DNA from 3 places in the Bradyrhizobium sp. MI1.3 genome. Region 3 is predicted to be linked to each of the others. Evidence: predicted binding sites of a transcription regulator. Region 3 holds the regulator's gene; each other region holds the start of a gene.
The links. The regulator PhoB, encoded in region 3, activates phosphate uptake and scavenging genes when phosphate is short. The targets are predictions, from matches to a motif close to TGTCATNNANCTGTCAT.
Positions count from the first base shown of each region.

Region 1: a site for PhoB is predicted at 1,588-1,604, ahead of phnC (phosphonate ABC transporter ATP-binding protein). Genes of this name have one in related genera too.
Region 2: a site for PhoB is predicted at 2,113-2,129, ahead of AC0L3A_RS35265 (UDP-2,3-diacylglucosamine diphosphatase). Genes of this name have one in related genera too.

Region 1 is NZ_JBVVPQ010000051.1:46,893-50,161, reverse strand. It holds gene phnD (phosphonate ABC transporter substrate-binding protein) at 1-593, opposite strand, end outside; gene phnC (phosphonate ABC transporter ATP-binding protein) at 657-1,466, opposite strand; gene AC0L3A_RS29035 (LbetaH domain-containing protein) at 1,650-2,309, shown strand; gene AC0L3A_RS29030 (alpha-D-ribose 1-methylphosphonate 5-triphosphate diphosphatase) at 2,306-3,269, shown strand, end outside.
Region 2 is NZ_JBVVPQ010000086.1:11,116-14,384, forward strand. It holds gene AC0L3A_RS35250 (c-type cytochrome) at 1-768, shown strand, start outside; gene AC0L3A_RS35255 (Lrp/AsnC ligand binding domain-containing protein) at 793-1,038, opposite strand; gene thiD (bifunctional hydroxymethylpyrimidine kinase/phosphomethylpyrimidine kinase) at 1,168-1,968, shown strand; gene AC0L3A_RS35265 (UDP-2,3-diacylglucosamine diphosphatase) at 2,153-2,965, shown strand; gene AC0L3A_RS35270 (glycosyltransferase family 4 protein) at 2,979-3,269, shown strand, end outside.
Region 3 is NZ_JBVVPQ010000036.1:72,946-76,214, forward strand. It holds gene pstB (phosphate ABC transporter ATP-binding protein PstB) at 1-166, shown strand, start outside; gene phoU (phosphate signaling complex protein PhoU) at 178-894, shown strand; gene phoB (phosphate regulon transcriptional regulator PhoB) at 918-1,625, shown strand; gene AC0L3A_RS24765 (GcrA family cell cycle regulator) at 1,845-2,357, opposite strand; gene AC0L3A_RS24770 (aspartate aminotransferase family protein) at 2,813-3,269, shown strand, end outside.

The sequences.
Region 1 (3,269 bases), on a different contig from region 3:
TTGGCGGCAACGTCGACAGTGCCCTGCGCCAGCGCCAGGATCGCGTTCTCATGGCTGCCGGTGAAGACGACCTTGCTGAAATAGGTGTCGGCATCCGCGATGCCCATCTTGTCGAGCTCGAAGCGCGGCACGTTGTTGCCGGAGGTCGAGTTCGGGTCGACCAGGCCGAGGTTCTTGCCTTTGAGCTGGTCGATGCTCTTGTAGGGGCTGCTCGTCTTGACGAAGAACACCGAGTAATAGCCGGTCGAGCCGTCGGAATTGATGTCGTTGGCGAAGGCGTCGGTCTTGACGCCGGTCAGGCGGGCGCGGGCGAACGAGGCAGAGCCGTAGCTCGCGATGTGGATGTTGCCGGCGCGCTGGCCTTCGATCACGGCAGCGTAGTCGTTGGCGATGCGCAGCGTGACTTTCACGCCCAGTTCCTTGGAGAGATAGCTCATGAACGGCGCCCAGCGCTCGGTGACGCCCGAGGCGTTTTCCGCCGGAATGACCGCGAAGGTCAGCTCGGGATATTTGGCCTTCCAGTCTTCGGCGGACGCGGAAGCCGTGAACGCGAGCGCGGCGGCGCCGGCAAGAATCAATCTGCGAGTAATCATGATAGCCTCTTCATTGGTTGAGGTCGGTTGACGCAAAACTGGTGAGTCCTGAAGCGGCGCAGCTCAGGCGGCGGCCGCCGTTCCAAGCGCCGGAATGCCCTGTCGCACCGGTGCAGGCGTGCCGCCCATGACATCGGCGGCTTCGAGATCGTAGAGCTCGCGCGCAACGTGTTCGGTCAACTCGGCCGGCGCGCCGTCGAACACGACGCGGCCCTGCGCCATGCCGATCAGCCGGTCGCAATAGCTGCGCGCCAGATCGAGCGAATGCAGGTTGCAGAGCACGGTGATGCCGAAATGCTTGTTGATGCGCAGCAGCGCATCCATCACGATCTTGGTGTTGCGCGGGTCGAGCGAGGCGATAGGCTCGTCGGCGAGAATGATGTCGGGCTGCTGCACCAGGGCGCGGGCGATCGCCACGCGCTGCTGCTGGCCGCCGGAGAGCTGATCGGCGCGCTGGGCTGCGAGCGGGGCGATATCGAACTGTTCGAGCGCGGACATCGCCAGCGCCTTGTCCTGCTCGGGCCAGGTCTGCGACAGCGAGCGCCAGGCTGGCATCGTCGCGAGCCGTCCCATCAGGACGTTAGTGAGAACATCGAGCCGGCCGACCAGGTTGAACTGCTGAAAGATCATCGCCGAGCGCGCTCGCCACTGCCGCAGCTCCTTGCCGCGCAACGCGGTGACGTCGAGGCCGTCGAACAGGATGCGACCCTGCGAAGGCGTCGCGAGACGGTTGATGGTCCGCAGCAGGGTCGACTTGCCGGCGCCGGACCGTCCGATCACGCCGACGAAACCGCCGGGAGAGACTTGAAACGAAGCGTCGTCCACCGCGGCTTTCACCCCGAAGCGACACGTCAGACCTTCAACCACCAGCATGCAGGGCTCCAGAGTAGCTGGGACCCACCGCTAACCCCGGCGCTTGACACTTGTGTGACACGGACGTTGCGGTGCGGCGATCCTACACACCTCATCCCCTGTTCATCCCCTGTCATCGCGTCGTCATGACATTGTCATCAAGCCGCTCGAAGAGAAACGCCCGCCCTCTCGTTCGGATGCAACATGGCCGCCAAAGCTCTTTCGGTCCAGCCGACCATCGATCCCTCGGCGAAGCTGCACGACACCAGGCTTGGGGCCTACACCGAGGTCGGCGCGCGCACGATGCTGCACGAAGTGACGATGGGCGATTACTCCTATGTCGTGAATGACGCCCAGATCACCTACACCACCATCGGAAAATTCTGCTCGATCGCGGCGATGACACGGATCAATCCGGGCAATCACCCGATGCACCGGGCCACGCAGGCGCATTTCACCTATCGGTCGAGCGCCTATTTCGAAGGCGAGAGCGACGACACGGAATTCTTCGACTCGCGGCGCCAGCACCACGTCCATATCGGTCACGACGTCTGGATCGGTCACGGCGCGATCGTGCTGCCGGGTCGCAACATCGGCACCGGCGCGGTGATCGCGGCCGGCGCCATCGTCACCAAGGACGTGCCGGCCTACACCATCGTCGCCGGCAATCCGGCGCGCATCGTGCGCCGGCGGTTCTCGGAAGAGGTTGCGGGGCGGCTTGCGAGGCTCGCCTGGTGGGACTGGGATCACGACAAGTTGCGTGAAGCCCTGCCCGATTTCCGCAAGCTCGGGATTGAGGATTTCCTCACGACATACGAAGCAGGGGCACCTTCCTCTGCCAGCAAACGAAGCGCGGTCGCGTGACAGACATATTCCTCGAGGGCGGCCGGGCCCTGATCGGCTCCGAGTTCGTCGAAACGTCGCTTCTCGTGTCCGGAACGGACATCGCGCAGGTCGATGGCTCTCGCAGCCGCGTACGACTTGCGATCGACGCGCGCGACCTGCTGGTGCTGCCTGGCATCGTAGATCTGCACGGCGATGCCTTCGAGCGACAGATGATGCCGCGTGCCGGGGTCGACTTCCCGATCGATGTGGCGCTCGCCGACAGCGATCGCCAGGCGATCAGCAACGGCATCACCACGGTGTTTCACGCCACGACCTGTTCGTGGGAGCCGGGCCTGCGCAGCGCCGACAATGCGCGCGGCCTGATGGAGGCGATCGAACGGCAGCGCCCGCAGTTTGCCGCCGACACCCGCTTTCACCTGCGCCACGAGACCTACGATCTCGACGCCGAGGCCGAGATCTCGCAGTGGCTCAGCGAGGGCCGCGTCGACCTGTTCGCCTTCAACGACCACATGGACGGCACGGTTGGGGACATGGCCAAGCCCCGCAAGCGCAACCGCATGGTGGAGCGCACCGGCCTCTCGGGTGAAGATTTCGACCGGCTGGTCGGACACATAATGTCCCGCGCCGCGGATGTGCCGCCTTCCGTGTCGCGACTCGCCGCCGCGGCGCGCGCCGCCGACGTGCGGATGCTCTCGCATGACGATGCGACGCCGGCGATGCGCCAGAGCTTTCGCGCGATGGGCGTGGCGATCGCGGAGTTTCCGATCAACGAGGAGACGGCGCGGGCGGCAGCAAGCCACGGTGATGCCATCGTCTACGGCGCGCCGAACGTCGTGCGCGGCGGCAGCCACACCGGCTGGACCAAGGCATCCGACATGATCGCCAAAGGGCTCTGCTCGGTGCTGGCCTCGGACTACTACTATCCCGCGCAGCTGCTCGCTGCGTTCCGCCTCGCTGCCGATGGCGTGCTGCCGCTGA
Region 2 (3,269 bases), on a different contig from region 3:
TCATGCCATGCCGTCCCCGACCAGCCGGATCGAACCAGGCTCGGTGGCGGCGTCGCGATCAAGTCGCCGTTCGGAACGTTCTACGCGCCGAATATCTCGTCCGATCCGATGGACGGCATCGGCAAATGGAGCGAGGCCGAATTCGTCAACGCGGTGATGCACGGGGTCGCGCCGGACGGGCGGCATTATTTTCCGGCCTTTCCCTACACGTCCTATCAGCACGCCAGGCGCGAGGACGTGCTCGATCTCTTTGCCTATCTGAAAACGCTGCCGGCCGTGGCAGGCAGGGTGCGCGACCACGACGTGCGCTTTCCGTTCAATATCCGGCGCAACGTCGGCATCTGGAAATTCTTATTTCTGGACGGCAAGCCCTTCGTCGCCGACAGCGCGAAGTCGCCGCAGTGGAATCGCGGCGCCTATCTCGTCAACAGTTTTGGCCATTGCGCGGAATGCCACAGCCCGCGCAACGCGCTTGGCGGCATCATCGCCGGACAACGCTTCGCCGGCGGTCCCAATCCGGAAGGCGAGGGATGGGTCCCCAACATCACCCAGAAGGGCATTGGCGAGTGGAGCGCGAAGGATATTGCCTATTTCCTGAAGACCGGCGAATTGCCCGACGGCGACAGCGTCGGCGGCGCGATGACGCGGGTGATCAAGAACACCTCGCAATTGCCGGACGACGATCTCGCGGCGATGGCGGATTATCTCAAATCGCTGCCGCCGGTGGACGGTCCGCCGCGTCCCAAGCGCAAGGAGGGCGGCGCCTGATCAGGCCCGCCCTTTTCCGGACGGTCAACTCGCGCCAAAGGCCTTGAAGGTGATGATGGTGAGGGTGTCCTGGATGCCGGGCAACACCTGCACCTTCTCGTTGACGAAGTGGCCGATATCGGTGTCGTTGTCGACGTAGAACTTCACCAGCAGGTCGTATTGACCGGCCGTGGAATAGATCTCGGAGGCGATCTCGGCTTCGGCAAGCGCATTGGCGACCACATAGGATTGGCCGAGCTTGCATTTGATCTGGACGAAAAAGGGAACCATCGCGGTCACTCCGAAAGCATATCTGACGGCTAATAGGCCAAACCCCGCCGGATTTAGCAAGCGAACTTGCTGGGCTGCGGGAGGCGCGCTAGGACGGTCCATGGCTTCGAAAACGCGGAATATCGCCCCATGACGACGCCCGTCGCACTGACCATTGCCGGCTCCGATTCGAGCGGCGGCGCCGGCATCCAGGCCGACCTGAAGACCTTTGCCGCGCTCGGCGTTTTTGGCGCCTCCGCCATCACGGCGCTGACGGCGCAGAACACCCGCGGCGTCACCGGCATTCATGCGGTGCCCGCCGAATTCGTCACCGCACAGATCGACGCGGTGTTTTCCGATCTCGAGGTCTGCGCGGTCAAAATCGGCATGGTGGCGCAAGCCGCCAGCATCGATGCGATTGCGGCCGCGCTGTCGCGCTGGGCGCCCCGGCATATCGTGCTCGATCCCGTGATGGTGGCGACATCGGGTGATCGCCTGCTCGCCTCCGATGCCGTCGACGCCCTGCGCATCAAACTGATGCCGCTGGCCTCGGTGATCACACCCAATCTGCCCGAGGCCGCGGCTCTGCTCGACGAACCGGTTGCGGCCAGCGAGGCCGAGATCGAGAGCCAGGGGCGCCGTTTGCTGGCACTGGGCTGTCGTGCAGTCCTGATCAAGGGCGGGCACGGCGAGGGCGCCGAGAGCATCGACTATCTCGTCGATGCCAGCACCACGATCGCGCTCGCCGCGCCGCGCGTTGCCACTCGCAACACCCATGGCACCGGCTGCTCGCTGTCCTCGGCGGTCGCCGCCGGGCTCGCCAGGGGCGAGGATCTCGAGCACGCCGTGCGCAACGCCAAGACCTGGATCAGCGCGGCGATCGCGGCCGCCGACCGCTTCAGCGTCGGCCACGGCCACGGCCCGATCCATCATTTCCACAAATTTTACTGACGCCGCTCGCGAGCGCGCCGCAGTTCCGGGTTCTTGCGGAGGGCGCTGAGGCGCCATGTCGCCTGATTGTCGCATGCGACTGATATTCGCGGGGTGGGCGAGGCAAGCGCGATTCGTATCCGAAGGTGCCTCAAAGGTTCAATTGGTCATCCCCCTGTCACGGGACATTGTTACAGGCTGGCGCATGGGAAGTTACGATGTGAGTGACGAGAGCCCGGAGCGGCGCTTTCGCACGTTGTTCATCTCCGACGTTCATCTCGGAGCCCGCGGTTCTCAAGCCGACCTTCTGCTCGACTTCCTGCGTTTCCATGATGCCGACACGATCTATCTCGTCGGCGACATCGTCGACGGCTGGGCGCTGAAATCGAGCTGGCATTGGCCGCAATCGCATAACGACCTGGTCCAGAAGCTTTTGCGCAAGGCGCGCAAGGGCGCCAAGGTGATCTACATCCCCGGCAATCACGACGAGTTCCTGCGCAACTATTACGGCACGCATTTCGGCGGCATCGACGTGGTCGAGAACACCGTCCACACCGGTGCGGACGGCAAGCGCTATCTCGTCATCCACGGCGACATCTTCGACCTCGTGGTGCAGAACGCACGCTGGCTCGCCCATCTCGGCGACAAGGCCTACGACTTCGCGATCCAGCTCAATCGCTTTGTCAACTTCTTCCGGCGCATGTTCAAGGTGCCCTATTGGTCGCTGTCGCAATGGGCGAAGCAGAAAGTCAAGAACGCCGTCAACTATATCGGCGCGTTCGAGCAGGCGCTCGCCGCCGAGGCGCGGCGCCACGATGCCGACGGCGTGATCTGCGGCCACATCCATTACGCGGTGATCCGCGACGAGGGCGGTATCCGCTACATGAACTGCGGTGACTGGGTCGAGAGCTGCACGGCGCTGGTCGAGCACGACGACGGCCATTTCGAGATCATCACCTGGGCGGACCAGGCCGAGAAGCCGGCACAGGTCCCGCAGGTTGCAGCCAGAGCTGCATGACAAGGGCAGCCTGATGCGCATCCTGGTCGCGACCGACGCCTGGCACCCGCAAGTCAACGGTGTGGTTCGGACGCTGACCAAGCTTGCCGACGCCGCCAAAAGTCTCGACGTCGAATTCTCGTTCCTGACGCCGCAATCGTTCCGCACCTTTGCGATGCCGAGCTATCGTGACGTGCGGCTGGCCATGCCGCGCCCGGGCAGAATCGCGAAGCTGATCGAAGAGGCGCATCCGGACAGCATCCACATCGCGACCGAGGGGCCGATCGGCCTGATGGTCCGCCGCTATTGCCGCCAGCGCAAGCTA
Region 3 (3,269 bases):
CACGATCGCGATCGTCACCCACAACATGCAGCAGGCGGCGCGCGTCTCCGACAAGACCGCCTTCATGTATCTCGGCGAGCTGATCGAGTTCGACGACACCAGCAAGATCTTCACGTCGCCGACCGACCGGCGCACGCAGGATTACATCACCGGCCGGTTCGGCTGAGGAGACGCGACATGGCTTCCGAACATACCGCAAAGGCTTTCGACACCGACCTCCAGGAACTCACCCGCCTGGTCGCCGAGATGGGCGGCATCGCCGAGCGCATGATCGTCGAGTCCGTCGACGCGCTGATCCGCCGCGACGTCCCGCTCGGCCAGCGCGTCGTCGCCATCGACACCGAGCTCGACGCGCTGCAGAAGCGCATCGAGGAGCGTGCGGTGCTCACCATCGCCCGCCGCCAGCCGATGGCGGTCGATCTGCGCGAGATCGTCGGCGCCATGCGCGTCGCGACCGATCTCGAGCGCATCGGCGACCTCGCCAAGAACATGGGCAAGCGCGTCGCGGCGCTGGAGACGGACTTCCATCCGCTCAAGCTGTTCCGCGGCCTCGAGCACATGACCGACCTCGTGCAGCAGCAGGTCAAGTCGGTGCTGGACGCCTATGCCGCGCATGATTTGCCGGCGGCGATGGCGGTGTGGAAGGGCGACGAGGAAGTCGACGCCATCTGCACCTCGCTGTTCCGCGAGCTCCTCACCTACATGATGGAGGATCCGCGCAACATCTCGTTCTGTATTCACCTGATGTTCTGCGCCAAGAACATCGAGCGGATCGGCGACCACGCCACCAACATCGCCGAGACCGTGTTCTACATGATCGAGGGCCAGGCGATCACCGACAAGCGGCCGAAGGGCGACATGACGACCTTCGCCAACACGGTACCGAACACCTGAAGACTTAAGGGAGCGACGACGCGATGGGCGCACGCATTATGGTGGTTGAGGACGAGGAAGCCCTGACCGAGCTTCTCCGCTACAACCTCGAAGGCGACGGCTATGACGTCGAGACGGTGATGCGCGGCGACGACGCCGACACCCGCCTCAAGGAGCACATCCCCGATCTGATCGTGCTCGACTGGATGCTGCCGGGCCTGTCAGGCATCGAATTGTGCCGGCGGCTTCGCACCCGTCCCGAGACCAAGCAGCTCCCGATCATCATGCTCACCGCGCGCGGTGAGGAGAGCGAGCGGGTGCGGGGTCTTGCGACCGGCGCCGACGATTACATCGTCAAGCCGTTCTCGGTGCCGGAGCTGCTGGCACGCGTGAAGGGCCTGCTGCGGCGTGCAAGCCCGGAGCGGCTCGCCACCGTGCTTGCTTTTGGCGACATCGAGCTCGACCGTGACAAGCGCCGCGTGGCGCGATCGGGCCGGCCGATCGATCTCGGTCCGACCGAATATCGCCTGCTGGAGTTCTTCCTGGAGCATCCGGGCCGGGTGTTCTCGCGCGAGCAACTGCTCGACAGCGTCTGGGGCCGCGACATCTATATCGACGAGCGTACCGTCGACGTGCATATCGGCCGCCTGCGCAAGCTGCTCAATCTCGGCCGCGAGCAAGACCCGATCCGCACCGTCCGCGGCGCCGGCTACGCGCTGGATGATCGGTTTGCGAAGGCGGAGCAGGTGTAGGGTTGCAGGCTTGTTTGTTGGCGAGCTGTCCCTGCATTCTCCGATGTCGTCCCGGACAAGCGAGCGCTGATCCGGGACCCATAACCACAGGGAGTGGTTTGGCGAAGACTCAGAGTTACCCCTTTCGCACGACTACTGCGTGCTCGGAGTATGGGTCCTGGCTTTCGCCAGGACGACACTGAAATTATTGAACTGTCTTTGCGCGACGACTTGCCCTGATTACCGCGGACCCGGCTTCACCGGTGCGCGGCGCCGATCCGACGCCGGCTGGTACGCAACACGCGAGTGCTGGGCGCAATAGGGCAGGCCGGACAGCGCCCGTCCACCGCAGAAGAAGAAGTCCGGGCTCGAGGGATCGCCGACCGGCCAGTGGCAGGTCGCCTCGTTCAATTCGAGCAGCGACAGCCGCTGGCTCATCGGCACCACGTTGTCGTAGGTGACCGGATCCGGCTCAGCCTCGACCTCGAAGGCCTGCGCCAGCGCGGTGTTGCCGCGCGAGATCGGGCGGCTCACCCGCATCATGTGCTGCGCGGGGCGCGCCTTGCGCGGCCGGGGCGCTGCCGATGATGGGCTCTTGGCGCGGCCCGAAAGACCGAGCCTGTGCACTTTGCCGATCACGGCATTGCGGGTCACATTGCCGAGCTCCGCCGCGATCTGGCTGGCCGAAAGTCCGGCCTCCCAGAGCTTTTTCAGCTGCTCGACGCGATCATCGGACCAGGTCAAAACCGTCATTGCACCCTTTCCCTCGCTGCGCGCCAGCCATCCTGGGGCCTCGCAGCGAATGCCTAAGCCTTCAAAAACCCGTGCCGCCAGAATCCCTTAAGGCTCGCCGGGCGCGTCTTGAACGCCCGAACGTTTACGCCGGTACATAAGGACTTAAAGATCAGAACCACTGCACGAGATGTCGTATCTGACAATCCAAACGCTACAATATGGCGTGACTCCCGCGCAAGAGTCCGCCGACTCGCTTCCACATGTTCCGTGGCTAAATCCCGCAAAATCGGCACCGCAAGACTACGGATTCAGCGTTTCGCGAGGCTTTCCGGGCGGCATTGACACCCGTTTCACCAGGCCTAAGATAGTCGCACGTGCCGCCCTCAAGAGGCGGCACGTTTCGTTTTCCGGGCCGGTCGATGGTGCGTTGCGTAATGCACGCTTACACCGTCCGCAACATTCAAGTGACCGTCATGACTAACAGCGCAGCGCCGCATTTGCTCCCCGTTTTCGCCAGGTCCGACCTCGGTTTCGAGCGTGGCGAAGGCTGCTGGCTGATCGCGACCAATGGCGAGCGCTATCTCGATTTCACCTCCGGGGTGGCGGTGAATGCGCTCGGCCATGCCCATCCGGCGCTGGTCGCGGCGTTGCAGGAACAGGCCACGAAGCTCTGGCACATGTCGAACCTGTTCCAGAGCCCGGACGGCGAAAAGCTTGCCGCGCGCCTGTGCAATGAAAGTTTCGCGGACTTCGTGTTCTTCTGCAATTCCGGCGCCGAAGCGCTGGAATGCGTGATCAAGGTCGTGCGCCGCTATCACGCCGCGAAGGGCCATCCAGACCGCTATCGCATGATCACCTTCGAAGGCGCCTTCCATGGCCGCACGCTGGCGACGCTGGCCGCGACGGGTTCGGCAAAATATCTCGAAGGTT